Regions from separate parts of the Streptomyces sp. NPDC102258 genome, predicted to be linked through region 2. Evidence: predicted binding sites of a transcription regulator. Region 2 holds the regulator's gene; each other region holds the start of a gene.
What was found. Region 2 encodes HrcA, which represses chaperone genes, less so after heat shock. Its sites were predicted from a motif close to TTNGCACTCNGNNNNNCNGAGTGCNAA; they were not measured.

Region 1 (9,465 bases), on a different contig from region 2:
ATCTCCGCCGCCAGCTCCCGCACCGACGCCGTGTACGTCCGGTACGCCGCCAGGTCCTGCCGGGACGGGTACGCGGAAGCCAGGTGCACCACCCGCTCCCGCCACTCGGGGTGCGTGACGAGCAGCTCCCGGTAGGCCAGCAGGCCGCGCAGGATGTTCTTCGACAGCTCGGTGCGGTCCACCCGGACGATCGTCTTGCGGCCCGCGACCTCCGCCCGCAGCGCCGCCAGCTTGTCGTCGACGACCGGCCGGTGCGCCAGCGCCCGCAGGTCGTCCGCGTCGACGCCCAGCGCGTACTGGCGGACCTCGGTGAACCGCTTCTCCCCGTACCCCTGCCCGCCGGGCACCGCCCTGCGGTGCCACACGCCGCGCTCGGGGGCGTCGCTCGGCAGGAACGGGTCCGCGATGCCGGTGGCGTCGTCCCGCCGGGCCCCCGTGATGAAGTTCGAGGCCCAGCGCCAGGCGTGGAAGCCCAGCTGGTCCGCGCCGAGCATCCCCCACACCAGCTGGCCGCGGATGTCGTCGGGGAGCATCTCCAGGAACTCCCACGACGCCCACGGCGTGTGCGTGAAGTGCGCGATCCGCAGGTCGGGGCGCAGCTCGCGCAGCTGCCCCGGGACCAGCGCCAGGTGGTAGTCCTGCACCAGGACGCGGGCGCCCTCGGCGGCCTCCTCGGCCAGCGCCTCGGCGAAGGCCCGGTTGTAGGAGACGTACGCCTCCCAGTTCCGGCGGAACGCCGCGTCGAAGACCGGCTCGCGCGGGACGTCGTAGAGGTGGTGGTGGGTGAACCAGAGCACCGAGTTGGCGATGCCGTTGTAGGCGCCGTCGTAGGTTCCGGGATCGATGTCCAGCATCCGGACGCCCGGCTCGGAGGTGCCCCGCCGCACCGCCTCCCGGTCGGCGTCCGAGAGGGCGGCGCAGATCCAGAGGGCCTCCGGCTGCTTCGCGAGGGCCGCCGAGAGGCCGGAGACGAGCCCGCCCCCGCCGCGCCGGGCGCTGAGGGTGCCGTCGTCGGAGAGGGCGTACGAGAGCGGGCCGCGGTTCGCGGCGACGAGTACCTGAGAAGCCATGCCGCGAACCTAGCCAGGGCCGCCCCGGCTCAAACCGAGCCGTACGCCACACCGGCGGCGGCTCAGGCCACCCGCCGGCCCGCGTACTCGGCGATGCCGGCCATCGGCGGCCGCTCCTCGGTGTCCACCGGGTAGGTGCGCGGCACGAACCCGTCCGGCCCCCGCTCGAACTGCGTCAGCTCGGGCCGCACCAGGTGCGCGCGCGAGAGCCGCAGCTGGGCGGTGCGGTAGATCGCGGCGGCCATCCGGCCCAGGGCCTGCCCGTCCTGGTGGCGGTGCAGCCGGACCCCGACGTCGACCTGGGCCAGCGCGTCGAGCCCGACCGTGTGCAGCGCGTCCACCAGCAGGCCCAGCTCGACGCCGTACCCGACGGGGAACGGCAGCCGCTCCAGCAGCGAGCGCCGTACGGCGTACTCGCCGCCCAGCGGCTGTACGAATCCGGCCAGCCGGGGCCAGTTCAGGTTCAGCAGCGGGCGGGCCACCAGCTCGGTGACCCGGCCGCCCTGGCCGGGGGCGTCGCCGAGCGGGCGGTCGTACATGGCCTTGACGAACTGCACCTGCGGATCGGTCAGCAGCGGGCCGACGATCCCGGAGACGAAGGACGCGGAGAAGTCCCGCAGGTCGGCGTCGACGAAACAGACGACGTCGCCGGTCGTGGCCAGCAGCGAGCGCCACAGCACCTCGCCCTTGCCGGGCAGCGCCGGTATCCGCGGCAGGATCGCGTCCCGGTGCACCACCCGGGCGCCGGCCTCGGCCGCCACCCGCGCCGTACGGTCGGTGGACCCGGAGTCGACCACGACCAGCTCGTCCACCAGGGGGGTCGCGAGGCCGTCGATCAGCTCGCGCCGGATCACCGAGACGATCTCCCCGACGGTGGCCTCCTCGTCGAGCGCGGGAAGCACCACGCTGACCGTCGTCCCGGCCGCCCGTTTCCGGTCGAGCAGCTGGTCGAGCGGTCGGTCGGCGGCAGACCAGGAGCGGTCTGCCAGCCAGCGCTCCACCTCATCCAGCACTCTCGGCACTCCCTGCTTCTCGTTACTCGGCGGTGGTCGGTGATTTTGGGCCGAAATGTGATCCATCTCGCCGTTCGGACGGCTGTCTCAACCACCCGGGCCTTCGGTTACAGTCTTGAACAACGCGAAGGACCACCGCATGCCGGGGTCCTCGCCGACAAACGCACCGGCGCGCCACAGAGCGCGTGTGCCGGTGCCATACCGCTCATCCAGAGGGGCAGAGGGACACGGCCCGTTGAAGCCCCGGCAACCCTCCAGTCGGTTCTCGCGATGCGTTACGAACGTACTCCCGCGAGGTCCCCGGCTAGGGAAGGTGCCAATTCCGTCTCATGGCGAAGCGCGCCATGGGGAAGATGAGGAGAAAGGGCCTCGCCGTCATGGCTGCACAGACTGTCGCCACCTCCGCCGATCTCGGATCCACCGACCGGTCCACCGATCTGGGACCCGTCGATCTCGGACCCGCCACCGGCCTTTCCTGCCGCGAGTGCGGAACCCGCTTCGAGCTCGGCCCCATTTTCGCCTGCGCCGAGTGTTTCGGTCCGCTCGAAGTCGCCTACGAGCTGCCGCTCGGCGACCCGGAGGCCCTGCGCGCGGCCATCGAGGCCGGTCCGGAGAACATCTGGCGCTACGCGCCGCTGCTGCCGGTCCCGGCGGACGTGGCCGCCAAGCCCAGCCTGAACCCCGGTTTCACCAAGCTCGTGGACGCGCGGAACCTGGCCAAGGAACTGGGCGTCACCGGCAAGCTCTACGTCAAGGACGACTCCGGCAACCCGACGCACTCCTTCAAGGACCGCGTCGTGGCCATCGCCGTGGAGGCGGCCCGCGCCTTCGGCTTCACCACCCTCTCGTGCTCCTCCACCGGCAACCTGGCCGGCGCCGTCGGCGCCGCGGCCGCCCGCGCCGGCTTCCGCTCCTGCGTGTTCATCCCGCACGACCTGGAGCAGGGCAAGGTCGTCATGGCCGGCATCTACGGTGGCGACCTGGTCGGCATCGAGGGCAACTACGACGACGTCAACCGCTTCTGCTCCGAGCTCATCGGCGACCCGCTGGGCGAGGGCTGGGGCTTCGTCAACGTCAACCTGCGCCCCTACTACGGCGAGGGCTCCAAGACCCTGGCGTACGAGATCTGCGAGCAGCTCGGCTGGCGGCTGCCCGACCAGCTGGTGATCCCGATCGCGTCCGGCTCCCAGCTGACGAAGATCGACAAGGGCCTCCAGGAGCTGATCAAGCTCGGTCTGGTCGAGGACAAGCCGTACAAGATCTTCGGTGCCCAGGCCGAGGGCTGCTCCCCGGTGTCCACCGCCTTCAAGGCCGGCCACGACGTGGTCCGCCCGCAGAAGCCGAACACCATCGCCAAGTCGCTGGCCATCGGCAACCCGGCGGACGGCCCGTACGTCCTGGACATCGCGCGGCGCACCGGCGGTTACGTGGAGGACGTCAACGACACGCAGGTCGTCGAGGCCATCAAGCTCCTGGCGCAGACGGAGGGCATCTTCGCCGAGACCGCGGGCGGCGTGACCGTCGGCGTGACGAAGAAGCTCATCGAGAACGGGCAGCTCGACCCGGCGCTGACCACCGTGGTCCTGAACACCGGCGACGGGCTCAAGACCCTGGAGGCGGTGGCCGCCGACAGCGGCCAGAGCGCCACCATCCGCCCCAGCCTGGACGCGTTCCGCGCCGCCGGTCTGGCCTGACCCCTCCCACGTCTCCCGGAAAGGCGGTAGCGCCATGAGCGTCAACGTCCGCATCCCCACCATCCTGCGCACCTACACCGGCGGCGTCGCCGAGGTCCCGGCCGAGGGCGCGACCCTGGCCGAGGTCATCGCGTCGCTGGAGCAGAGCCATCCCGGCATCGCCGCGCGGGTCCTGGACGACCAGGGCAAGCTGCGCCGGTTCGTGAACGTCTACGTCAACGACGACGACGTGCGCTTCGAGGGCGGCCTGCAGGCGGCGACGCCGGACGGCGCCGGCGTTTCGATCATCCCGGCCGTCGCGGGCGGCTGACGCCGGCGCCTCCGGGCGGCGGACGTGAAGTGAATTGCCCCCTCCGCTAATAAGCGGAGGGGGCAATTCTGCTTGATTGGGCGCGGTAGAGTTGGGGAAGTCCCCTCCGGTGTTCTTGCCCGCCGCATATGAACGGGCCCCGTGAGGGTTGACATTGAGTCAACATGCGCGTGCGGTTTGGGGCTTTGGTGAAGATTGCCTGGTCCGAGTTGCCCTGCCCTATGCCAAATTTTCACTCTATTTCAATGTTTCCGCGTGTCCAGAATTCTCATCGGAATGACCTGTTGCGGACAGCACCGGTGCGGATACATTCAGCCGCGGTCGAGGCGTTCCGGCGCGAGTTCTGACCCGGGTCCGCGAAGTGCGGACCCGCGCAAGGGCCAGTAATAGGGGAGTTAGGCATGGCTCAGGGCACCGTCAAGTGGTTCAACGCGGAGAAGGGCTACGGCTTCATCGCGGTCGACGGTGGTGCGGATGTGTTCGTCCACTACAGCGCCATCCAGATGGACGGGTACCGCACCCTTGAAGAGGGTCAGCGGGTCGAGTTCGAGATCTCGCAGGGCCAGAAGGGTCCGCAGGCGGACATGGTCAAGCTCGCTGCTGCCGGCTGAGCCCCCAGCGCGACCGACCACCGACCAGCACAGACACCACGAGGGGCCCGCATCCCGGCACGGGATGCGGGCCCCTCGTGCGTGGCGCCGCCGCGGCGCACGGCCGGAAGCCGTCCAAAATCGCCCGAAGCCGCTTGCACTCGCGGGGGTCGAGTGCTAATCATTGGCGTTAGCACTCTCCGGTCGAGAGTGCTACTCAGACGAGGACCGGGTCGGTGAGGCCCGACGGGTCCGGCGGGAAGGAACCGCCGGCTCCGCAGGCCGTCCGTCGCGGGCGCGGGCGCGGTCCGGAGCAATCCACCCTCCCCTTACGCCTGGCTGCGCGGGGGGAACCCCAGTCCTGGAGGACCACTTCAGATGGCCAAGATCATTGCGTTCAACGAGGAGGCCCGGCGCGGTCTCGAGCGTGGCATGAACCAGCTCGCCGACGCCGTCAAGGTCACCCTTGGCCCCAAGGGTCGCAACGTCGTCCTTGAGAAGAAGTGGGGCGCGCCCACGATCACCAACGACGGCGTCTCCATCGCCAAGGAGATCGAGCTCGAAGACCCGTACGAGAAGATCGGCGCCGAGCTGGTCAAGGAAGTCGCCAAGAAGACGGACGACGTCGCCGGCGACGGTACGACCACCGCCACCGTGCTCGCCCAGGCGCTCGTCCGCGAGGGTCTGCGCAACGTGGCCGCCGGTGCCAACCCGATGGCCCTCAAGCGCGGTATCGAGAAGGCCGTCGAGGCCGTCTCCGCCGCCCTGCTGTCGCAGGCCAAGGATGTCGAGACCAAGGAGCAGATCGCCTCCACGGCCTCCATCTCCGCCGCCGACACCCAGATCGGCGAGCTCATCGCCGAGGCCATGGACAAGGTCGGCAAGGAAGGCGTCATCACCGTCGAGGAGTCCCAGACCTTCGGTCTGGAGCTGGAACTCACCGAGGGCATGCGCTTCGACAAGGGCTACATCTCGGCGTACTTCGCCACCGACATGGAGCGTATGGAGGCGTCCCTGGACGACCCGTACATCCTGATCGTCAACTCCAAGATCGGCTCGGTCAAGGACCTGCTGCCGCTCCTGGAGAAGGTCATGCAGTCCGGCAAGCCGCTGCTGATCATCGCCGAGGACGTCGAGGGCGAGGCCCTGTCGACCCTGGTCGTCAACAAGATCCGCGGCACCTTCAAGTCCGTCGCCGTCAAGGCCCCGGGCTTCGGCGACCGCCGCAAGGCCATGCTCGGCGACATCGCCATCCTCACGGGCGGCACCGTCATCTCCGAGGAGGTCGGCCTCAAGCTGGAGAACGCCGGTCTCGACCTGCTCGGCCGCGCCCGCAAGGTCGTCATCACCAAGGACGAGACGACCATCGTCGACGGCTCCGGTGACAGCGACCAGGTCCAGGGCCGCGTCAACCAGATCCGCGCCGAGATCGAGAACTCCGACTCGGACTACGACCGCGAGAAGCTCCAGGAGCGCCTCGCGAAGCTGGCCGGCGGCGTGGCCGTCATCAAGGCCGGTGCCGCGACCGAGGTGGAGCTCAAGGAGCGCAAGCACCGCATCGAGGACGCCGTGCGCAACGCCAAGGCGGCCGTCGAAGAGGGCATCGTCGCCGGTGGTGGCGTGGCCCTGCTCCAGGCCTCCTCGGTCTTCGAGAAGCTGGAGCTCACCGGTGACGAGGCGACCGGCGCCAACGCCGTGAAGCTCGCGCTGGAGGCCCCGCTCAAGCAGATCGCCGTCAACGGTGGTCTCGAAGGCGGCGTCGTCGTCGAGAAGGTGCGCAACCTGCCGATCGGTCACGGCCTGAACGCCGCGACCGGCGAGTACGTCGACATGATCGCCGAGGGCATCATCGACCCGGCGAAGGTCACGCGTTCCGCGCTGCAGAACGCCGCGTCCATCGCCGCGCTGTTCCTGACCACCGAGGCCGTCATCGCCGACAAGCCGGAGAAGGCCGCCGCGGGCGCCCCGGGCGGCATGCCGGGCGGTGACATGGACTTCTGATCGGCCCCTGGCTGATCGGCTGTTCTCGAACGAGGGCGGCACCCCACCGGGGTGCCGCCCTCGGGCGTTCCACGGTGCGGACCGCATGCCCGCCTGGTGGGACGTATCGCCACGGCACGGTCGCGTTTGGTTGACTCGGGGCATGAGCGCAAGCAGTGGGCCGTACGTCAAGATCTGTGGGCTGAAGACCGCGCGGGACCTCGACGCGGCCGTGGCGGCCGGAGCCGACGCCGTCGGGTTCGTGTTCGCGGCCGGCAGCCCGCGCACCCTCACCGCCGCCGCCGCGCGGGAGCTGGTGGCGCGCGTGCCCGAAGGGGTGCTGACCGTCGGGGTGTTCCGGGGGCAGGACGTGGAGGAGGTGCGCCGGCTCACCGAGGAGAGCGGCGTACGCGGCGTACAGCTGCACGGGGAGGAGGGCCCGGAACATTACGAGGCCCTGCGCGCCCCCGGCCGGACCCTGCTGCGGGCCACCGCCGAGCACGTCCGGCGCTGCGGCGAGTACGGCGAGGACCTGCTGCTGCTCGACGCCCCGGACCCGGGCTCCGGCAGGCCCTGGAACTGGGGATCGGCGCAGTTCACCGCCCCCGAGGGGCGCTGGCTGCTGGCCGGCGGGCTCACTCCGGGGACCGTGCGGGAGGCCCTCGCCGCGACCCGCGCCTGGGGGGTGGACGTCTCCAGCGGGGTCGAGGCGGAGCGCGGGGTGAAGTCCCCCGAGCTGATCCGCGCCTTCCTCACCGCAGCGCGATCGTATGATTACCCAGCGTGAGAAAATCGGTGTGCGCGTTGGGCCGAACGGGCAGAACGGCCCCATGGAACCGGAAACGTTCGGCTGGCTGCGGCGCCTGACCCGCCGCCTCGCCCCCCGAGGCGGCGGCGGGGGCCTGCCCGGCCTCGCCCCGCCCCGTAACCCCGTCTTCACCGCCGACTTCGCCTCGACCACCCAGTGGGTGGCCGGCCGCTCCTGGGCCTATCCCGACGGCGGCCCGGTCAACCCGGGCGACAACAAGCTCGACCACCTCGTCGCCGACCCCGCCTACAGCCGCGGCGGGACCTTCCTGGCCACCCTGCGCCCCGACGGGAACTGGGACACCGGGCTGCTCACCACCGAGGGCAGCGACGAGGGGTTCACCGTCCGCACCGGCGACGTGCTGGAGGCCCGCGTCCGGCTGCCCGTGGAGACGGGGGCCTGGCCCGCGATCTGGACCTGGCGCGACGGCGGCCAGGAGATCGACGTCTTCGAGTACCACCCCGACAACCCCGACCTGCTGGAGCTGTCCAACCACGTCCGGGAGGCGCACCGCTACCACCGGGACCCGTCCGTGCGGCCCGGTGCCTGGGTCGACCTGAAGGTGGAGTTCGGCCGGAGCTCCGTCGTCTGGTGGGTCAACGGCCTGCGCGTCTTCTCCGACCGCAGGGGTGTGGGGCGCGGCTGGCACGCGTACCTCATCGTCAACCTCTCGGTCTCGGCCGGCCGCTACCACCCGGCGCCCGGGCCCGAGCTGACGCGCATGTCCTACGAGGTGTCCATGCTGCGGGTGCTGCGGGCCTGAGCCGGCCGGCACGTGGTCGGCGGAAGCCGCGCTGGTCGCCCGTACGGGTGAATTTTTCCGGGCCGTGGCCGCGGGTGCCGCCCGGCGTGCCGGCCAGGGACGACCGATTCCGGAGTGGGTGCGCGGGCCGGGCCCGGAGGTCCCGGGGGATCGGCCAGGCGGCGGGGGGCGGCTCAAGCCCGCCGCCGGAGGATCCCGATGCAGGAGGGGGCCGCCTCCCGGGAGCCGTTCGCCGGTGACGGGCGCGGCCGCTCCACGCCGATCCACACGCACTCCAGGGAGCTCCCCCCATGCGTCTGTCCGTCGCGCGCCTGACCGCCGCCGCCGTCCTCGCCCTGACCCCCGTGGCGGCCGGTACGGCCTCCGCCGCAGTTCCCGAGCCGACTCCGGCCCCGCTCCTGACCGCCGCGAACGCCATCCCGGGCAGTTACATCGTCACCCTCTCCAGGACCTTCCGTCCGGCGGAGTTCGCGAAGGCCCTCGGTCTGAAGCCGAAGTTCACCTACGGCCGGGCGATCAACGGGTTCGCCGCGAACCTCACCAAAAAGCAGCTGAAGGCCGTCCGGGAGGCCTACGGCGTGACGTCCGTGGAACAGGACGCGCGGGTCAGCGCCCCGCCCATGCCCCGGCCGGGGGTCGGGGCCATGTCGCCCGCGCACTCCTGGGGGCTGGACCGGATCGACCAGCGGTTCCTGCCGCTCGACAACGACTTCAGCGCCCACGGCAGCGGCCAGGGGGTGACCGCGTACGTCGTGGACACCGGCATCGACTTCGCGCACCCCGACTTCGGGGGCCGCGCGGTGCGCGGGTTCGACGCGATCGGCGACGGCCGCGACGGCGCGGACTGCAACGGCCACGGCACGCACGTCGCGGGCACGGTCGGCGGCACCACCTTCGGGGTGGCGCGCAAGGCCGAGCTGGTCAGCGTGCGCGTCCTCGGCTGTGACGGCCGGGGGTCCTGGTCGGGGATCATCGCGGGCTTCGACTGGGTCGCCGGTCACGCCCACCAGCCGGCGGTCCTGAACGCCTCCCTGGGCGGTGACCGGTCCACCGCCGTGAACAACGCCGTCACCGCCGTGGCCGACCGGGGCGTGCTGCCGGTCGTCGCGGCGGGCAACGACAACCGGGACGCCTGCCAGATCTCGCCCGCCTCGGCCGCCGGCGCGATGACGGTCGGTGCGACGAACCGCTTCGACGAGGAGACCGACTTCTCGAACTGGGGCCGGTGCCTCGGCAT
Region 2 (9,465 bases):
GTTCGCCGAGGAGCTGGCGAACCTGGTCGGCTGCCAGCCCGAGGACGTGCTGCGCGTCTCGGCGAAGACCGGCATCGGCGTGGACACGCTGCTGGACAAGGTCGTCGCCACCGTCCCGGCCCCGGTCGGCGTCAAGGACGCCCCGGCCCGCGCGATGATCTTCGACTCGGTCTACGACTCGTACCGCGGCGTCGTCACCTACGTCCGTGTCATCGACGGGCAGCTCAACAAGCGCGAGCGCATCCGGATGATGTCCACCGGCGCCACCCACGAGCTGCTGGAGATCGGCGTCTCCTCCCCGGAGATGACCCCCTCCGACGGCCTGGGCGTCGGCGAGGTGGGCTACATCATCACCGGTGTGAAGGACGTCCGTCAGTCCAAGGTCGGTGACACCATCACCAGCCTGCACAACGGCGCGACCGAGGCCCTCGGCGGCTACAAGGACCCGCGCCCGATGGTCTTCTCGGGCCTCTACCCGCTCGACGGCTCGGACTACCCGGACCTGCGCGAGGCCCTGGACAAGCTCCAGCTCAACGACGCGGCGCTGGTCTACGAGCCCGAGACCTCGGCGGCGCTGGGCTTCGGCTTCCGCGTCGGCTTCCTCGGCCTGCTCCACCTGGACGTGGTCCGCGAGCGCCTGGAGCGCGAGTTCGGCCTCGACCTGATCGCCACCGCGCCCAACGTGGTGTACCGGGTGGTCCTGGAGGACGGCAAGGAGGTGACCGTCACCAACCCGAGCGAGTTCCCCGAGGGCAAGATCTCGGACGTCTTCGAGCCGGTCGTCCGGGCCACCGTCCTCGCGCCCACCGAGTTCATCGGCGCGATCATGGAGCTGTGCCAGCAGCGCCGCGGCACGCTCCTCGGCATGGACTACCTCTCCGAGGACCGGGTGGAGATCCGCTACACCCTCCCCCTCGCGGAGATCGTCTTCGACTTCTTCGACCAGCTGAAGTCCAAGACGCGCGGTTACGCCTCCCTCGACTACGAGCCCACCGGCGAGCAGTCCTCCAGCCTGGTCAAGGTCGACATCCTGCTGCACGGCGACAAGGTCGACGCCTTCTCCGCCGTCACGCACAAGGACGCCGCCTACGCCTACGGCGTGCGCCTGGTCGCCAAGCTGCGCGAGCTCATCCCGCGGCAGGCCTTCGAGGTGCCGATCCAGGCCGCGATCGGCTCCCGGGTCATCGCCCGCGAGACCATCCGCGCCATCCGCAAGGACGTCCTCGCCAAGTGCTACGGCGGTGACATCTCCCGTAAGCGGAAGCTGCTGGAGAAGCAGAAGGAAGGCAAGAAGCGGATGAAGATGGTCGGCTCCGTGGAGGTCCCGCAGGAGGCCTTCATCGCCGTCCTCTCCAGCGACGAGTCCGGCGCCAAGAAGAAGTAACCGGCCGCTGACCGACCGTACGAAAGGGCCCACATGCACACGCATGGGGGCCCTTTTCGTTATGAAGCGGCTGCTCGGGGCCCCTTACGCGGCGGGCGCACGGCCTTTACGCTGATCACTGCTCGATGGTTACTCGCCAGTTCGAAAGTGCCGGTCCCCCCGCCGGCGCCCCCGCCCGTCCCTAGCGCCCCCACGCCCACGCCCCGCGCGTGGACCGGTCCGGAGGATGTCGTGAGCGACACACAGACCATGATCGAGAACCGCCCGCCCACCGTGGCGGCCCTCTTCCTTGAGCGCGTCGCCGCCACGCCGAACGCGGAGGCCTACCGCTTCCCGGTGCCCGCGGCCGGACCGGAGGGCGGCCCCGACGACTGGAAGTCGCTCAGCTGGGGGCAGGCGGCCGAACGGGTCTTCGCCATCGCCGGCGGCCTGATCTCGCTCGGGCTGAGCTCCGAGGAGCGGGTCGCGCTCGCCTCCGACACCCGGGTCGAGTGGATCCTCGCCGACCTCGGCGTGATGTGCGCGGGCGGCGCGGTCACCACGATCTACCCCAGCACCAACGCCGAGGAGTCCTCGTACATCCTCGCGGACTCCGAGAGCCGGGTGATGATCGCCGAGAACGCGGCCCAGCTGGCGAAGGCGCGCGAGCGCCGCGCGGGCCTGCCGGACCTCGCGCACGTGGTGGTCATGGAGGCGGCCGACGCGGTCGCCGCCGAGGGCGACCCGGAGGGCTGGGTGCTCTCCCTCGCCGAGCTGGAGGAGCGCGGCAACGCCTACCTCGCCGAGCACCCCGAGGCGGTCAGGGAGCGGATCGCGGCCATCACCGCCGACCAGCTCGCCACCCTCATCTACACCTCCGGCACCACCGGCCGCCCCAAGGGAGTCCGCCTGCCGCACGACAACTGGTCGTACATGGCCAAGGCCACCGTCGCGACCGGCCTGATCACCCAGGACGACGTCCAGTACCTATGGCTGCCGCTGGCCCACGTCTTCGGCAAGGTGCTGACCTCCGGACAGATCGAGGTCGGGCACGTCACCGCCGTCGACGGCCGGATCGACAAGATCATCGAGAATCTGCCGGTCGTCCAGCCCACCTACATGGCGGCCGTCCCGCGCATCTTCGAGAAGGTCTACAACGGCGTGGCCGCCAAGGCCCGGGCCGGCGGCGGCGCCAAGTACAAGATCTTCCAGTGGTCGGTGGGCGTGGCCCGCGAGTACGCCAAGGTCACCCAGGACAACTTCCGCCGCACCGGCCAGGCCACCGCGCCCTTCGGCCTCGCCACCAAGCACAAGATCGCCGACGCGCTCGTCTACTCCAAGCTCCGCGAGGCCTTCGGCGGCAAGCTGCGCGCCGCCGTCTCCGGCGCCTCCGCCCTCGCCCCCGACATCGGCTACTTCTTCTCCGGCGCGGGCATCCACATCCTGGAGGGCTACGGCCTGACGGAGTCCAGCGCGGCCTCCTTCGTCAACCCCGGCGAGGCCTACCGCACCGGCACCGTCGGCAAGCCGCTGCCCGGCACCGAGGTCCGCATCGCCGACGACGGCGAGGTCCTGCTCCGCGGCCCCGGCATCATGCAGGGCTACCACGGCCAGCCCGACAAGACCGCCGAGGTGCTGGAGAGCGACGGCTGGCTGCACACCGGCGACATCGGCGAGCTGTCGCCCGACGGCTACCTGCGCATCACCGACCGCAAGAAGGACCTGATCAAGACCTCGGGCGGCAAGTACGTCGCCCCGGCCGAGGTCGAGAACCAGTTCAAGGCGATCTGCCCGTACGTGTCGACGATCGTCGTGCACGGCGCCGACCGGAACTTCTGCTCCGCCCTGATCGCCCTCGACGAGCCGGCCATCCTGGTCTGGGCCTCCGAGAACGGCCTGGAGGGCAAGACGTACCAGGAGGTCCTGGCGGCGCCCGAGACCAGCCGCCTGGTCGAGACGTACGTCCAGACCCTCAACGAGGGCCTCCAGCGCTGGCAGACGGTCAAGAAGTTCCGCCTCCTGCCCCGCGACCTGGACGTCGAGCACGGTGACCTGACGCCCAGCCTCAAGCTGAAGCGGCCGGTGGTCGAGCGCGAGTTCAAGTACCTCATCGACGAGATGTACGAGGGCGCCCGCGAGGCCTGACCGGCCGGGCCGTCCGGCCCGGGACCGCGCGCCCGGCCGGGGCCCGGCCGGGGCTCGCCGGGCCGTCCGGCCGCCCCGGGCCGGACGCGTAAACGACCATGGGGCGGTGCGGGACAATGGGTCCATGCCTTCCGCACTGCCCGACGGTGAACCCATGCCCGAAGACGGCTCGCTGCCGTCGCACGCCCTGGCGGGTGCCGGGGACCGGCCGCTCGGGTTCTACCTGCACGTCCCGTACTGCGCGACGCGCTGCGGCTACTGCGACTTCAACACCTACACGGCCACCGAGCTGCGGGGCACCGGCGGCGTGCTCGCCTCCCGGGAGAACTACGCCGACACCCTGATCGACGAGGTCCGCCTGGCCCGCAAGGTGCTCGGCGACGACCCCCGGGCCGTGCGTACCGTCTTCGTCGGCGGCGGCACGCCCACCCTGCTGCCCGCGCGGGACCTCGTACGGATGCTCGCGGCGATCCGGGACGAGTTCGGGCTGGCCGAGGACGCCGAGGTGACCACCGAGGCCAATCCGGAGTCCGTGGACCCGGCGTACCTGGCGGAGCTGCGCGCGGGCGGCTTCAACCGGATCTCCTTCGGCATGCAGAGCGCCCGGCAGCACGTCCTGAAGGTGCTGGACCGCACCCACACCCCCGGACGCCCCGAGGCCTGCGTCGCCGAGGCCCGCGCGGCCGGCTTCGAGCACGTCAACCTGGACCTGATCTACGGCACCCCGGGCGAGAGCGACGACGACTGGCGGGCCTCCCTGGCCGCCGCCCTCGGCGCCGGGCCGGACCACATCAGCGCCTACGCCCTGATCGTCGAGGAGGGCACCCAGCTGGCCCGCCGGATCCGCCGCGGCGAGGTCCCGATGACGGACGACGACGTCCACGCCGACCGGTACCTGATCGCGGACTCCGTCATGGCCGAGGCCGGGTACTCCTGGTACGAGGTCTCGAACTGGGCCACCACCGAGGCCGGCCGGTGCCTGCACAACGAGCTGTACTGGCGCGGCGCCGACTGGTGGGGCGCGGGCCCGGGCGCCCACTCGCACGTCGGCGGGGTCCGCTGGTGGAACGTCAAGCACCCCGGCGCCTACGCGGCGGCCCTGGCCGCGGGCCGCTCCCCGGGCGCGGGGCGCGAGCTGCTGTCGGCGGAGGACCGCCGCGTGGAGCGGATCCTGCTGGAGCTGCGCCTGGCCGACGGCGTCCCGCTGTCCCTGCTGGCCCCGGCCGGCCTCGCCGCCTCCGCGAAGGCGCTGGCCGAGGGGCTGCTGGAGGCGGCTCCGTACGAGGCCGGGCGCGCGGTGCTGACCCTGCGCGGCCGGCTCCTGGCCGACGCGGTGGTGCGCGACCTGGTCGACTGAGGGGCCCTGCGGCTCGCGGCGCCCCGCCCTGGCTAGGCCGGGGCCGTGACGAAGTCGATCAGTTCCTCGACGCGGCCCAGCAGGACCGGCTCCAGGTCCTTGTACGAGGACACGCGCGACAGGATGTGCTGCCAGGCGGCGCCGGTGTTCGGGGGCCAGCCCAGGGCCCGGCAGACGCCCGTCTTCCAGTCCTGGCCGGGCGGGACCACCGGCCAGGCCGGGATGCCGAGCGCGGACGGTTTCACCGCCTGCCAGATGTCCACGTACGGGTGGCCCACGACCAGCACGTCCGGGCCGGCCGCGGCCGCCGCGATCCGGGACTCCTTCGAGCCCGGCACCAGGTGGTCCACCAGCACGCCGAGACGGGCGTCCGGGGCCGGGGCGAAGCCGGCCACCACCGACGGGAGGTCGTCGACGCCCTCCAGGTACTCCACGACGACCCCCTCGACGCGCAGGTCGTCGCCCCAGACCCGCTCCACCAGCTCGGCGTCGTGGCGGCCCTCCACGTAGATCCGCCCCGCCCGCGCCACCCTGGCCCGCGCCCCGGGCACGGCGAGCGAGCCCGACGCCGTGCGGGCGGGCGCGGCGGGCGCCCGCGAGGGGCGCACCAGGGTCACGGCCGCGCCCTCCAGCAGGAAGCCGGCCGGCTCCATGGGGAAGACCCGCCGCCGGCCGAAGCGGTCCTCCAGGGTCACGGTGCCCGCCTCGCAGCCCACCACGGCCCCGCAGAAGTCGGTGCCCGCCACCTCGACCACCAGATCGGGGTCCGCGGGCACCTCGGGCACGGCCCTGGCGCGCTTCCACTGCGGGGTCAGGTCGGGGGAGTACTCACGCATCCGGCCGACGATAGGAGAGCGGCCCCGCTCACGCCCCCGACACGCCGAACCGGGCCGCCAGTGTGGCGCGTTGCCCACGGACGAAGCCGGCGTCGACCACCGCTCCGTGACCCGGCACGTACAGCGCGTCGTCCCCTGCCAGCGACAGCAGCCGGTCCAGGGCGGCGGGCCACTGCCCGGGCACGGCGTCGGGGCCGGCCTGCGGTTCGCCCGACTCCTCCACCAGGTCCCCGCAGAACACCACCTCCCGCTCGCCCGGCACCAGCACCGTCAGGTCGTGCTGCGAGTGGGCCGGCCCCACGTTGGCCAGCAGCACCTGGACGCCGCCCAGCTCCAGCGTCCGCTCGCCCGACACCAGGTGCTCCGGCGCCCGCAGCAGCTCCACCGCCCCGGCGGCCTCCGCCTCGTCCAGACCGTGCGAGACCGCGCCGCGGCGCAGTTCCTCGCGGCCGCCCGGGGTCGCCAGGAGCCGGTCCAGGCCGACCGCCGCGTAGCACTGGGCGCCCGAGAAGGCCGGAGCGCCCAGCACATGGTCGAAATGTCCGTGCGTGAATGCGATATGGGTCACGCGCCGACCGGTCAGCCGCTCCGCCTCGGCCCGGATCCCGGTCCCCTCGCGCACGCTCGAACCGGGGTCGACCAGGAGCACCGACTCGTCCCCCACCACCAGCCCCACGGTGCAGTCCCACACCGGAAGCCGTCGTCGTCCGGCCCGTCCGGTCAGCCGTTCCCAGCCCGCCTCTTCCCAACGTACGTCCATGCGGCGACGCTACCCTGGCGGGCCACCCTTGCCCGCCCCGTACCGCCCACCCGTACACTGACCGGGGGATCTCTGGCACTCGGGTGCGCAGAGTGCCAACGAGGGGCCGGGGAAGCCCGGCCGACGCACAGTGAACGACCGACCGACGACCGACCGACCGCATCCGGAGGTGTGCGCGATGCTCAGTGAACGCAGACTCGAAGTGCTGCGCGCCATCGTCCAGGACTACGTCGGGACGGAGGAGCCGGTCGGCTCCAAGGCCCTCACCGAGCGGCACCGGCTCGGCGTCTCACCCGCCACCGTGCGCAACGACATGGCCGTGCTGGAGGAGGAGGGCTACATCGCCCAGCCCCACACCAGCGCCGGCCGGATCCCCACCGACAAGGGCTACCGCCTCTTCGTCGACAAGCTCGCCGGGGTCAAGCCGCTGTCCACGCCCGAACGCAGGGCGATCCAGAACTTCCTCGACGGCGCCGTCGACCTCGACGACGTGGTCGGCCGCACGGTGCGCCTGCTCGCGCAGCTCACCCGGCAGGTCGCCGTCGTCCAGTACCCCTCGCTGACCCGCTCCACCGTCCGGCACGTCGAGCTGCTGTCGCTGGCCCCGGCCCGGCTGATGCTCGTACTGATCACGGACACCGGGCGGGTCGAGCAGCGGCTCGTCGACACCCAGACCCCCTTCGGCGAGACCTCCCTCGCCGATCTGCGGGCGCGGCTCAACAGCCGGGTCGTCGGCCGTCGGTTCACCGACGTGCCGCAGCTCGTGCAGGACCTTCCGGAGTCGTTCGAGACCGACGACCGGGCGACCGTCAAGGCCGTCCTGGCGACCCTCCTCGAAACGCTGGCGGAGGAGGCGGAAGAGCGGCTGATGATCGGCGGCACGTCCAACCTCACCCGCTTCGGACATGATTTCCCCCTGACGATCAGGCCGGTGCTCGAAGCGCTGGAGGAACACGTCGTGCTCCTCAAGCTGCTGGGCGAGGCCAGTGAGTCGGGGATGGCCGTACGCATCGGCCACGAGAACGCCTACGAGGGACTCAACTCCACGTCGGTCGTCTCGGTCGGCTACGGTTCGGGCGGCGAAGCAGTCGCCAAACTCGGCGTGGTCGGACCGACCCGCATGGACTACCCCGGAACGATGGGAGCGGTACGCGCAGTGGCACGTTACGTCGGACAGATCCTGGCGGAGTCGTAAGTGGCCACGGACTACTACGCCGTTCTCGGCGTGCGCCGCGACGCATCGCAGGACGAGATCAAGAAGGCCTTCCGGCGGCTCGCCCGCGAGCTGCACCCGGACGTCAATCCCGATCCCAAGACGCAAGAGCGCTTCAAGGAGATCAACGCCGCCTACGAGGTCCTCTCGGACCCGCAGAAGAAGCAGGTCTTCGACCTCGGCGGCGACCCGCTGTCCTCCTCGGGCGGCGGCGCGGGCGCGGGCGGCTTCGGCGCCGGCGGCTTCGGCAACTTCTCCGACATCATGGACGCCTTCTTCGGCCAGGCCTCGCAGCGCGGACCGCGCTCGCGCACCCGCCGCGGCCAGGACGCCATGATCCGTCTGGACCTGGAGCTGGACGAGGCCGCCTTCGGGACGACCAAGGACATCCAGGTCGACACGGCCGTCGTCTGCACCACCTGCTCCGGCGAGGGCGCCGCCCCCGGCACCTCCGCGCAGACGTGTGACATGTGCCGCGGCCGCGGCGAGGTCTCGCAGGTCACCCGGTCCTTCCTGGGCCAGGTCATGACCTCGCGCCCCTGCCCGCAGTGCCAGGGCTTCGGCACCGTGGTCCCGACCCCGTGCCCCGAGTGCGCGGGCGACGGCCGGGTCCGCTCCCGCCGCAGCCTGACGGTCAAGATCCCGGCCGGCGTCGAGAACGGCACCCGGATCCAGCTCTCGGGCGAGGGCGAGGTCGGCCCCGGCGGCGGCCCCGCCGGCGACCTGTACGTGGAGATCCACGAACTGCCGCACCCGACCTTCCAGCGCCGCGGGGACGACCTGCACTGCACCGTCACCATCCCGATGACGGCGGCGGCGCTCGGCACCAAGTGCCCGCTGGAGACGCTGGACGGCCTGGAGGAGATCGACATCCGGCCCGGCACCCAGTCCGGCCAGGCGATCCCGCTGCACGGGCGCGGCGTCACGCACCTGCGCGGCGGCGGCCGCGGCGACCTCATCGTCCACGTCGAGGTCACTACTCCCGCCAAGCTCGACGCCCCGCAGGAGGAGCTGCTGCGCCAGCTCGCGAAGCTGCGCGGCGAGGAGCGCCCGACGGGCCAGTTCGCCCCCGGCCAGCAGGGCCTCTTCAGCCGGCTGAAGGACGCCTTCAACGGCCGCTGAGCCCGGTACGACAGCACGTACGAGCCCGGTCCGGGGACGCCCCGGACCGGGCTCCGTGCTTCCCTCACGGCGGGAGGGAAGCGGACTATGCCAGGCGAATTGCCGTGATTCGGTGCGGTGCGCCGGACGTGGCACGATGCAGTCCATGTCCTCCGCACCGAACGGTCTCCACCCGTACCCGATCGTGCAGGCTCCCATGGCGGGCGGCGTCTCCTGCCCGCCCCTCGCCGCGGCCGTGTGCGAGGCCGGCGGACTCGGCTGCCTCGCCGGCGGCTACAAGACCGCCGACGGCATGTACCAGGAGATCAAGCGGCTGCGCGGACTCACCCGCCGCCCCTTCGGCGTCAACCTCTTCCTCCCCCAGACCGGCTACGTCGATCCCGCCGCCATCGAGACCTACCGCGGCCAGCTCGCGGGCGAGGCCAACTGGTACGGGGTCTCGATCGCCGAGGAGGACACCCTCGGCACCGGCGACGACGGCTACGAGGCCAAGCTCGCCATCCTGCTGGAGGACCCGGTCCCGGTCGTCTCCTTCACCTTCGGCTGCCCCGTGCCCGAGGCCCTCGCCCGGCTGCGCGCGGCCGGTACGCGCACCGTCGTCACCGTGACCTCCGCCGACGAGGCCCGCACCGCCCAGGCGGCGGGCGCCGACGCCGTCTGCGTCCAGGG
Region 3 (9,465 bases), on a different contig from region 2:
AGATTCCCAATGAGTCATATTTACATCTACTCAGACAGTAGGTGTGGAGACATGGACCGTATCCGCCTCAGTACCGGCACCAAGAGGGACTACCCATGGCAGATTTCTCCCGCCTCCCCGGACCGAACGCCGACCTCTGGGACTGGCAGCTGCTGGCTGCCTGCCGCGGAGTCGACAGCTCCCTCTTCTTCCACCCGGAAGGCGAGCGGGGCGCGGCCAGGAGTGCGCGCGAGGCCTCGGCTAAAGAGGTCTGCATGAGATGCCCGGTGCGCTCGGAATGCGCCGCGCACGCACTCGCCGTCCGCGAGCCCTACGGGGTGTGGGGCGGCCTGACCGAAGACGAACGCGAGGAGCTGATGGGCCGCGCGCGACACCGCCTGATCCCCGCCTCCACCACGAGCGGACCCATCGCCCCGCACTGAGCGGCCCCGCCGCAACCACCCGAAGGAACGTTTCCTCAACTCCGGTACGCCCCGCCGCGACCCCTCGGTACGCGGGCCGGGCGCAGCGCACCCGCCGGGCCCGCAGGCCGGGCCGCCCCCCCGTTCGGCCGCACCGCCTCCCCCGGATTCCACCCGGACTCCGCCGGGGGGGGACCGGGTCAGCGCGTGGCGGCCCGCGCCAGCTCGCCCAGGGTCGCCGCCACCGCCGGTACGCGGGCCAGGTCGGGCAGCGTCAGCGCCACGACCTCCCGCTCCACGGCGGGCTCCACGGCGAGCGTGCTCACGCCCTTGGCCCGGACGGACTCCACCGCCAGCTCCGGCAGCACCGCGACCCCGAGCCCGGCCCCGACCAGGCCGACCACGGCGGGATAGTCGTCGGTGGCGAAGTCGATGCGCGGGGTGAAGCCCGCGTCCTCGCACACCTCCACCAGATGGCGGCGGCAGCGCGGACAGCCCGCGATCCACGGCTCCCGGGCCAGCTCCGCCATGCCGACCCGCCCGGCCCCGGCCAGCCGGTGCCCCTCGGGGACCAGCCCGACGAGCCGGTCGGTGAGCAGCGGGGTGACCACCAGGTCCTCCCATTCCGCGGCGGCCCCGGCCGCGCCCCCGTAGCGGAAGGCCAGCGCCACGTCGCAGTCGCCCTCGCGCAGCATCTCCACCGACCGCGGCGGCTCCGCCTCGACCAGGGAGATCCGGGTGCCGGGGTGCGCGGCCCGCATGGCGGCGAGGGCGGTGGGCACCAGGGTCGAGCTGCCGCTCGGGAAGGAGACGAGGCGCACCCGCCCGGCGCGCAGCCCGGCGATGGCCGCGACCTCCTCCTCGGCGGCGGTCAGCCCGGCCAGGATCCCGGCGGCGTGCCGCACCAGCGCCTCGCCGGCCTGGGTGAGCCGCATCTCGCGGCCGGTGCGGATCAGCAGCGGGGTGCCGGCCGACTGTTCGAGCGCCTTCATCTGCTGGGAGACGGCGGGCTGGGTGCAGCCGAGCTCGCGGGCGGCGGCGGAGAAGGACCCGGTCCCGGCGACGGCGCGCAGGACCCGGAGATGGCGTGCTTCGATCACCCTTCGAGCATAAGCCAGGCTTTGAGCGCGGCGCCCATCTCCGGCCGCCCCTTTGAGCAGCGCCAGTCAGGCCCGCCCGGGCCATACCCGTGTACCCGGCAGCTACATACGGCCGCCGTGGCGGCGGCTAGGTTGCGCACATGACGACTGCGTTGATTACGGGATCCACGGCGGGCATCGGCGCCGCCTTCGCCCGGCGGCTGGCCGCCCAGGGACACAACCTCGTGCTGGTGGCCCGCGACACCAAGCGGCTGGCCGAGCAGGCCACCGAACTGCACGACCGGCACGGCATCGAGGCGGAGGTGCTGGCCGCGGACCTCTCCACGGAGCAGGGCATCACGGCGGTCGAGAGCCGCCTCGGCGACCGTACGCACCCGGTCGACCTGCTGGTCAACAACGCGGGCTTCGGCAACAAGGGCCGCTACCTCGAAGTGTCCATGGCCGACGAGCTGACCATGATCAAGGTGCACATCGAGGCGGTGCTGCGGCTGACCTCGGCCGCGACCGCGTCGATGCGCTCGCGCGGGCGCGGCGGCGTCGTCAACGTGGCCTCGGTGGCCGCCTTCGTCCCGCGCGGCACCTACGGCGCGAGCAAGGCCTGGGTGGTGCAGTTCACCCAGGGCGCCGCGAAGGACCTCGCGGGTTCGGGCGTGCGGCTGATGGCGCTGTGCCCGGGCTTCGTGCGGACCGAGTTCCACGAGCGGGCGGGCATGGGGACCGACAACATCCCCGGCTGGATGTGGCTGGACGCCGACAAGCTGGTGGCCGCGGCCCTGGCCGACCTGGCGCGCGGCAAGACGGTGTCGATCCCGGACCCGCGGTACAAGGCGCTGATGAGCGTGGTGAAACTGACGCCGCGTGCGCTGCTCGGCGGCGTGTCCTCCCGTACGGGCCGCAAGTACGGGCCCCAGTAACCCCGCCGATCGGGTGAAACCTCCCTAAACTGGATGCGTCCCATCCACCCGCGGGAGGCGACGCGATGACATTCGTACAGGTGATCGATTACGAGACGACGCGGTTCGAGGAGATGAACGCGCTCATCGACCGGTACGCGGAACAGACCAGCGGCCGGCGCACCGTCACGCACACCATGATCGGCCGGGACCGGGACGCGCGCACGCACTTCCTCGACCTCGTCGAATTCCCCTCCTACGAGGAGGCCATGAGGAACTCTCAGCTGCCGGAGACGGACCGGATGTCCCAGGAGATGGTCGCCCTCTGCGAGGGGATGCCCACCTTCATGAACCTGGACGTGGTCCGGGACGAGTACCTCAACAAGCTGGTCGCGAACCGTTTCTTCGAGGACATCGCGGTCAAGGGCGACTTCGACGTCATCGAGGAGTGCGTCGCGTCCGGCTACGTCAGCCACGACATGATGGACACGGAGGGCCGCGGCAACGGCCGGGACGGGCTGCGGCGGACCATCTCGATGTGGCGCGACGCGTTCGACTTCACCTTCTCCACGACCCTCCAGCTCGCCGAAGGGGACTGCGTCACCACGCTGTGGGACTTCCGCGGCACCCACCGGGGCGAGTTCATGGGCCTGGCGCCGACCGGCCGGGAGGTCACCATGTCGGGCTCCACGACCTGCCGGATCGAGAACGGCCAGATCGCGGAGGACTGGTGGTACTACGACGCCCCCGGGCTGATGCGGCAGCTGGGCACGACCACCCCCGGCTGACCCCGGGATACGGTCGCGCCGGATACGCGAGAGGCCCTGGTCACCACCGCTCGGCAGCGGTGACCAGGGCCTTCTCACACGTCAGACGTCGTCGGACGGGTCAGACGGGTCGGACGGGTCAGACAGGTCGGACGGCGTCAGCCTCAGTGGCTGTGGCCGTGACCGTGGCCGTGACCGGCGTCGGCCTCGTCCTCGGCCGGCTTCTCGACGACCAGGGTCTCGGTCGTGAGCAGCAGGGAGGCGATGGACGCGGCGTTCTCCAGCGCGGAGCGGGTGACCTTGACCGGGTCGATGACGCCGGCCTTGACCAGGTCGCCGTACTCGCCGGTGGCGGCGTTGAAGCCCTGGCCCTTGTCGAGCTCGGCGACCTTGGAGGTGATGACGTAACCCTCCAGGCCGGCGTTCTCGGCGATCCAGCGCAGCGGCTCGACGGCGGCGCGGCGGACGACGGAGACGCCGGTGCCCTCGTCGCCGGCCAGGCCGAGGTTGCCCTCCAGGACCTTGACGGCGTGGACGAGCGCGGAGCCACCGCCGGAGACGATGCCCTCCTCGACCGCGGCGCGGGTCGCCGAGATGGCGTCCTCAAGGCGGTGCTTCTTCTCCTTGAGCTCCACCTCGGTGGCGGCGCCGACCTTGATGACGCAGACGCCGCCGGCGAGCTTCGCCAGGCGCTCCTGCAGCTTCTCGCGGTCCCAGTCGGAGTCCGTGGACTCGATCTCGGCCTTGATCTGGTTGACGCGGCCCGCGACGTCAGCGCTGTTGCCGCCGCCGTCGACGATGGTCGTGTCGTCCTTGGAGATGGTCACGCGGCGCGCTGAACCGAGGACGTCCAGACCGGCCTGGTCGAGCTTGAGGCCGACCTCCTCGGCGATGACGGTGGCACCCGTGAGGGTGGCCATGTCCTGGAGCATCGCCTTGCGACGGTCGCCGAAGCCGGGGGCCTTGACGGCGACCGCGTTGAAGGTGCCGCGGATCTTGTTGACGACGAGGGTGGAGAGCGCCTCGCCCTCGACGTCCTCGGCGATGATCAGCAGCGGGCGGGAGCCGCCGGCCTGGATGACCTTCTCCAGCAGGGGCAGCAGGTCCTGGATCGAGGAGATCTTGCCCTGGTTGATCAGGATGTACGGGTCGTCGAGGACGGCCTCCATACGCTCCTGGTCGGTGACCATGTACGGGGAGAGGTAGCCCTTGTCGAAGGCCATGCCCTCGGTGAACTCCAGCTCCAGGCCGAAGGCGTTGGACTCCTCGACGGTGATGACACCGTCCTTGCCGACCTTGTCCATCGCCTCGGCGATGAGCTCGCCGACCTGCGAGTCCTGCGCGGAGAGCGCGGCAACGGCGGCGATGTCGGACTTGTCCTCGATCGGGCGGGCGGTCGCGAGGAGCTCCTCGGACACGGCCTTGACCGCGGCGTCGATGCCCTTCTTCAGGGCGGCCGGGGAGGCACCCGCGGCGACGTTGCGCAGACCCTCGCGGACCAGCGCCTGGGCCAGCACGGTGGCGGTGGTGGTGCCGTCACCCGCGATGTCGTTGGTCTTGGTCGCCACCTCCTTCACCAGCTGGGCGCCCAGGTTCTCGTACGGGTCGTCCAGCTCGACCTCGCGGGCGATGGTGACACCGTCGTTGGTGATGGTGGGAGCGCCGAACTTCTTGTCGATGACGACGTTGCGGCCCTTGGGGCCGATCGTCACCTTGACCGTGTCGGCAAGCTTGTTGACGCCGCGCTCGAGGGCGCGACGGGCGTCCTCGTCGAACTTGAGAATCTTCGGCATGGGAGCGGTTCAGCCCTCTCGTTGCGATCCCCGGCCGCTCACCGCGACCGCCTGGAACGAACTACGCCCCTCGCCGCCCGGCATCAGCAGGGGTGACCAGGGGCGTAGCTCAAACAAAACTGAAGAAGTGTCTTACTTCTCGACGATCGCGAGCACGTCGCGGGCCGAGAGGACGAGGTATTCCTCGCCGCTGTACTTCACTTCGGTGCCGCCGTACTTGCTGTACAGCACGATGTCGCCGACGCTGACGTCCAGCGGGAGACGCTGGCCGTCCTCGAAGCGACCCGGACCGACCGCGAGGACGACGCCCTCCTGGGGCTTCTCCTTCGCGGTGTCCGGGATGACCAGGCCGGAGGCCGTGGTCTGCTCGGCGTCGAGCGGCTGGACCACGATGCGGTCCTCAAGCGGCTTGATGGCAACCTTGGAGCTGGCGGTCGTCACGATCCGACCTCCCCCTTCGGAGATCCGGGGTTAACTGTCTGGGGTGGCGACCAGGTCGATCCGTCGTCGCGGGTGCCGAACCTACCTGTCGCTGCGTTGGCACTCACCAGTGGCGAGTGCCAGGTGCGACACTATTCCGGTGATTAGCACTCGGTCAAGCGGAGTGCCAATTCAGCTCGGCGCGGCGTCGCGTTCCAGCCGCGCGGCGAGGGTGCGGGGCCGGTGTGAGTACCCGTACTCAGGCGGTGGCGGGCGCACCGGGACGACACTGCGGGCATGACGACGACGGGGACATCCGGGGGGACCTCGGGCGAGCCGCCCGGGGGGACGCCCGGCGAGACACCCGGCCGGACACCCGGCGGGCGCGGCGGGAGCGACTGGGCCGCGGACATCGCCGGCGCCCTGCTGCTGACACTGCTGGAGGCGGGCGCCCTCGCCCTCGGCCTCTTCTACGCGGTCTTCGCCGCCTGGGACGCCTCCGGCGACGGGCCCGGCAGCGGGCGCGGAGCCGTGCTCTGGGTCCTGGGCGGGCTCGTACTGGCGGCCCTGATCGCCGCCGTCCTCTCCGGCCGCGCCTTCCGCCGCCGCGCGCCCGTCACCGGATGCGTGCAGGCCCTGGTGTGCGCGGCGATCCTGGCGGGCACCGCGGCCATCGCCGTCCAGTCCCGCGACCAGCCGCGGCCGGAACCCGCGCCGACGTCGACGTACCGGGGGACGTACGGGCAGTGCTTCAGCGGCGGGGACACCCACGAATGCCGGGGCGGGTGATCCGGCGGGCGACCGGCCTACCGCCCGGCGGGCAGTTCGGCCGGATGTGATCGTTGGGCGGTATGTGACAGTTGAGCCGTGCGCATCCTCGTGGTCGAAGACGAAGAGAACCTGGCCGAGTCCCTCCGCCAGGGCCTGTCCGCCGACGGCCACCGCGTCGAGGTCGCCCACGACGGCCACCGCGGCCTGGAACTGGCCCTCACCGGCGGCCCGTACGACGCGGTGCTCCTGGACCTGATGCTCCCCGGCCTCGGCGGCGCCGAGATCTGCGCCCGGATGCGGGCCCACGGCGACCCCACCCCCGTCCTGATCCTGACCGCCAAGGACGGCGAGTACGACGAGGCCGAGGGCCTGGACGCGGGCGCCGACGACTACCTCACCAAACCGTTCTCCTTCGTCGTGCTCGGCGCCCGCCTGCGCGCCCTCGCCCGCCGCGCCGCCGCCCCCGAACCCACCGTGCTGCGCGCCGGCGACCTGGTCCTCGACCCGCAGGACCGCCGCTGCCGGCGCGGCGACCAGGACATCGAGCTCACCGCGCGCGAGCTCGGCGTACTCGCCTGCCTGATGGAGCGCCCCGGCCGGGCGGTCGCCAAACAGGACATCCTCGACGAGGTCTGGGAGGCGCCCCACGGCATCGACCCCAACATCGTCGAGGTCTACGTCTCCTCCCTGCGCAAGAAGATCGACGTCCCCTTCGGCCGCCGTTCCATCCTCACCGTGCACGGCACCGGCTACCGGATGGCACCCGACGGTGGTCGGTAGCGTCCGCGCCCGGGCCGCCCTGGCCGCCGCGCTCGCGATGGGCGCCGTCCTGGCCACCGGCGGGCTCTGGCTGTTCACCCTCATGCGCTCCAACCTCCTCGACAACACCACCGGCCGCACCGAGCTGGCCGCCCGGAAGGCGGCCGCCCAGATCGACACCCGGACCCTCCCGCCCGGCGGCCGACTGCCCGCGCCCGAGAGCGGGGTCGACCTGGTCCTCGTACGGGACGCGGCCGGGCGGACGGTGGCCACCAGCGGCGGCCCGCAGGACGTCCCCGGCCTCACCACGCTGCTCCCCGCGCCCGGCCAGGACTCCCGCACGACCGTGCTGCCGCCCGCGCGCCCCGGCGCGGAACGGCGCGCGGCCGTGGTGGTCACCACCCCGGGTCCGCCCGGCGCGCACGACCCGCGCGCCCCCTACGCCGTGTACGCGATGACCGTGCTCGGCGACGTCGACGACGCCACCCGCGCCACCGCCCTCGGGCTCCTCGGCGGCGCGCCCCCGCTGATCGCCTTCTCGGCGGCCCTGGCCTGGTGGGTGACCGGGCACGCGCTGCGCCCGGTCACCGCGATCCGCACCGAGCTGGCCGCCGTCACCGCGAGCGAACTGGACCGGCGCGTCCCCGACCCGGGCGGCGCCGACGAGATCGCCCGGCTGGCCCGGACCGTCAACGACACCCTCGACCGGCTGGAGCGCTCCGACGCCCGGCAGCGCCAGTTCACCGCCGACGCCTCGCACGAACTGCGCAACCCCCTGGCCGCCGTCCGCGCCCGGCTGGAAGTCGCCCTCGCCCGGGAGCGCCCCGACCGGGAGTCGGTGGCCGCCGCGCTGACCGACACCGAGCGGCTCCAGCGGATCGCCGCCGACCTGCTGCTGCTGGCCCGGCTCGACGGGGGACCCGCGCCGCGCCCCGCCGAACCCGTCGACCTGGCGCTGCTCGCGGCGGAGGACGCGGCCCGGCGGCCCGCGCCCCGGGTGCCGCTACGGGTGGACGCGCGGGTTCCGGTACCGGCGCACGGGGATCCGGCGCGGCTGGAGCGGGCCCTGGCCAACCTGGTCGACAACGCCCTGCGGCACGCCCGTACCGGGGTCGTGGTCCGGGCCGCCGCCGAGGACGGCTGGGCGGTGCTGGAGGTGACCGACGACGGACCGGGCATCCCGGAGGCGGACCGGGACCGGGTCTTCGAGCGGTTCGTACGCCTCGACGCCGACCGGGGCCGCGCCGGCGGCGGCACCGGGCTGGGCCTGGCCATCACCCGGGAGATCGCGCGGGCCCACGGGGGCGACGTACGCGCCCTGGCGGCGGACGGGGAGGGGGGCGCGCGGGTGCGGCTGCGGATCCCGGGGTGAGGGGACGGCGGGGGCCGGGGTGGCGGGGTGCCGGGGTGCCGCCGTGCTCAGGATTCCTTCAGGGGGGTTGCGCCAGCATCGACTGGCATGAGCGCGCATCGCAGGAAGACCAGCCGCCGCAGGCCCTCGCCGCGGCGGACCGGCCGGACGCTGCTGATCACGGGCTGCGCCCTGACGGTGATGGCGGGCGGTGGCGCCTGGTACCTCTACCGGGACCTGGCGTCGAGCATCGGCAGCTCCCGGGCCCTGGACGGCGCCGAGAAGTCGGCGCACGGGGACGTGAACATCCTGCTCATCGGCCTGGACAGCCGCCGCGACCAGAACGGCGACCCGCTGCCGAAGGAGGTCCTCGACCAGCTGCACGCGGGCAGTTCCGACATCGGCGGTTACAACGCGAACACCATGATCCTGCTCCACGTACCGGGTGACGGCGGCCAGGCCAAGGCCTTCTCGATCCCGCGCGACGACTTCGTGGACATACCCGGCCACGGCAAGGACAAGATCAAGAAGGCGTACGGGCTGGCGAAGGCGGCGACGGAGGACCGGCTGTCGGTGCGGGGCGTGACGGACCACCGGCAGCTGGAGCGGGAGGGGCGCGAGGCGGGCCGGAAGGCGCAGATCGACACCGTACGGAGTTTCCTCGGCGTCCCGGTCGACCACTTCGCCGAGCTGAACCTGGCCGGTTTCTATCACCTCGCCGATGCGCTGGGCGGCGTACCGGTGTGTCTGAAGCACCCCGTGAAGGACAAGTACTCGGGCGCCGACTTCCCGGCGGGCCGGCAGGAGCTGAACGGCAGGGAGTCCCTGGCCTTCGTACGGCAGCGGCACGGCCTGGACGGGGGCGACCTCGACCGGACGAAGCGGCAGCAGGCCTTCCTGGCGGGCGCGACGCAGAAGCTGAATTCGGCCGGGACCTTCACGGATCCGGTGAAGCTGCTGAAGCTGATCGACACCGCGAAACAGGACGTCGTGACGGACGCGGGCTGGGACCTGCTGGGGTTCGTGAAGCAGGCGAAGAACCTGTCCGGCGGGAAAGTGCGGTTCACGACACTTCCCGTGGAGGGGTTCGGAAGGAACCATGGGGAGGACATCAACGTCGTAGATGATATGAAGATAAAGCGCCTCATTGCAGAGCAGATCGGGCCCCAGACCGCTGCCACCCCCAGTGCACCGGGCGCCTCGTCTCCCT

Region 1: the regulator HrcA is predicted to act here: its motif matches at 4,832-4,858, upstream of groL (chaperonin GroEL).
Region 3: the regulator HrcA is predicted to act here: its motif matches at 5,539-5,565, upstream of groES (co-chaperone GroES).

Annotation. Positions count from the first base shown of each region.
Region 1 is NZ_JBVJLO010000012.1:147,172-156,636, reverse strand. Features, by position in the region: gene ACZ6ZT_RS21555 (alpha,alpha-trehalose-phosphate synthase (UDP-forming)) at 1-1,070, opposite strand, end outside; gene ACZ6ZT_RS21550 (glucosyl-3-phosphoglycerate synthase) at 1,133-2,083, opposite strand; SAM riboswitch class I at 2,286-2,443, shown strand; gene thrC (threonine synthase) at 2,461-3,777, shown strand; gene ACZ6ZT_RS21540 (MoaD/ThiS family protein) at 3,812-4,087, shown strand; gene ACZ6ZT_RS21535 (cold-shock protein) at 4,489-4,698, shown strand; gene groL (chaperonin GroEL) at 5,056-6,678, shown strand; gene ACZ6ZT_RS21525 (phosphoribosylanthranilate isomerase) at 6,821-7,444, shown strand; gene ACZ6ZT_RS21520 (LamG domain-containing protein) at 7,488-8,228, shown strand; gene ACZ6ZT_RS21515 (S8 family peptidase) at 8,519-9,465, shown strand, end outside.
Region 2 is NZ_JBVJLO010000003.1:278,894-288,358, forward strand. Features, by position in the region: gene lepA (translation elongation factor 4) at 1-1,384, shown strand, start outside; gene ACZ6ZT_RS06870 (AMP-dependent synthetase/ligase) at 1,616-3,508, shown strand; gene hemW (radical SAM family heme chaperone HemW) at 3,633-4,865, shown strand; gene ACZ6ZT_RS06880 (DUF3097 domain-containing protein) at 4,898-5,701, opposite strand; gene ACZ6ZT_RS06885 (MBL fold metallo-hydrolase) at 5,730-6,461, opposite strand; gene hrcA (heat-inducible transcriptional repressor HrcA) at 6,640-7,656, shown strand; gene dnaJ (molecular chaperone DnaJ) at 7,657-8,796, shown strand; gene ACZ6ZT_RS06900 (nitronate monooxygenase) at 8,942-9,465, shown strand, end outside.
Region 3 is NZ_JBVJLO010000020.1:70,733-80,197, forward strand. Features, by position in the region: gene ACZ6ZT_RS28040 (WhiB family transcriptional regulator) at 96-422, shown strand; gene ACZ6ZT_RS28045 (LysR family transcriptional regulator) at 602-1,501, opposite strand; gene ACZ6ZT_RS28050 (SDR family NAD(P)-dependent oxidoreductase) at 1,642-2,415, shown strand; gene ACZ6ZT_RS28055 (ester cyclase) at 2,481-3,182, shown strand; gene groL (chaperonin GroEL) at 3,326-4,954, opposite strand; gene groES (co-chaperone GroES) at 5,087-5,395, opposite strand; gene ACZ6ZT_RS28070 (DUF6234 family protein) at 5,672-6,163, shown strand; gene ACZ6ZT_RS28075 (response regulator transcription factor) at 6,242-6,925, shown strand; gene ACZ6ZT_RS28080 (sensor histidine kinase) at 6,915-8,276, shown strand; gene ACZ6ZT_RS28085 (LCP family protein) at 8,364-9,465, shown strand, end outside.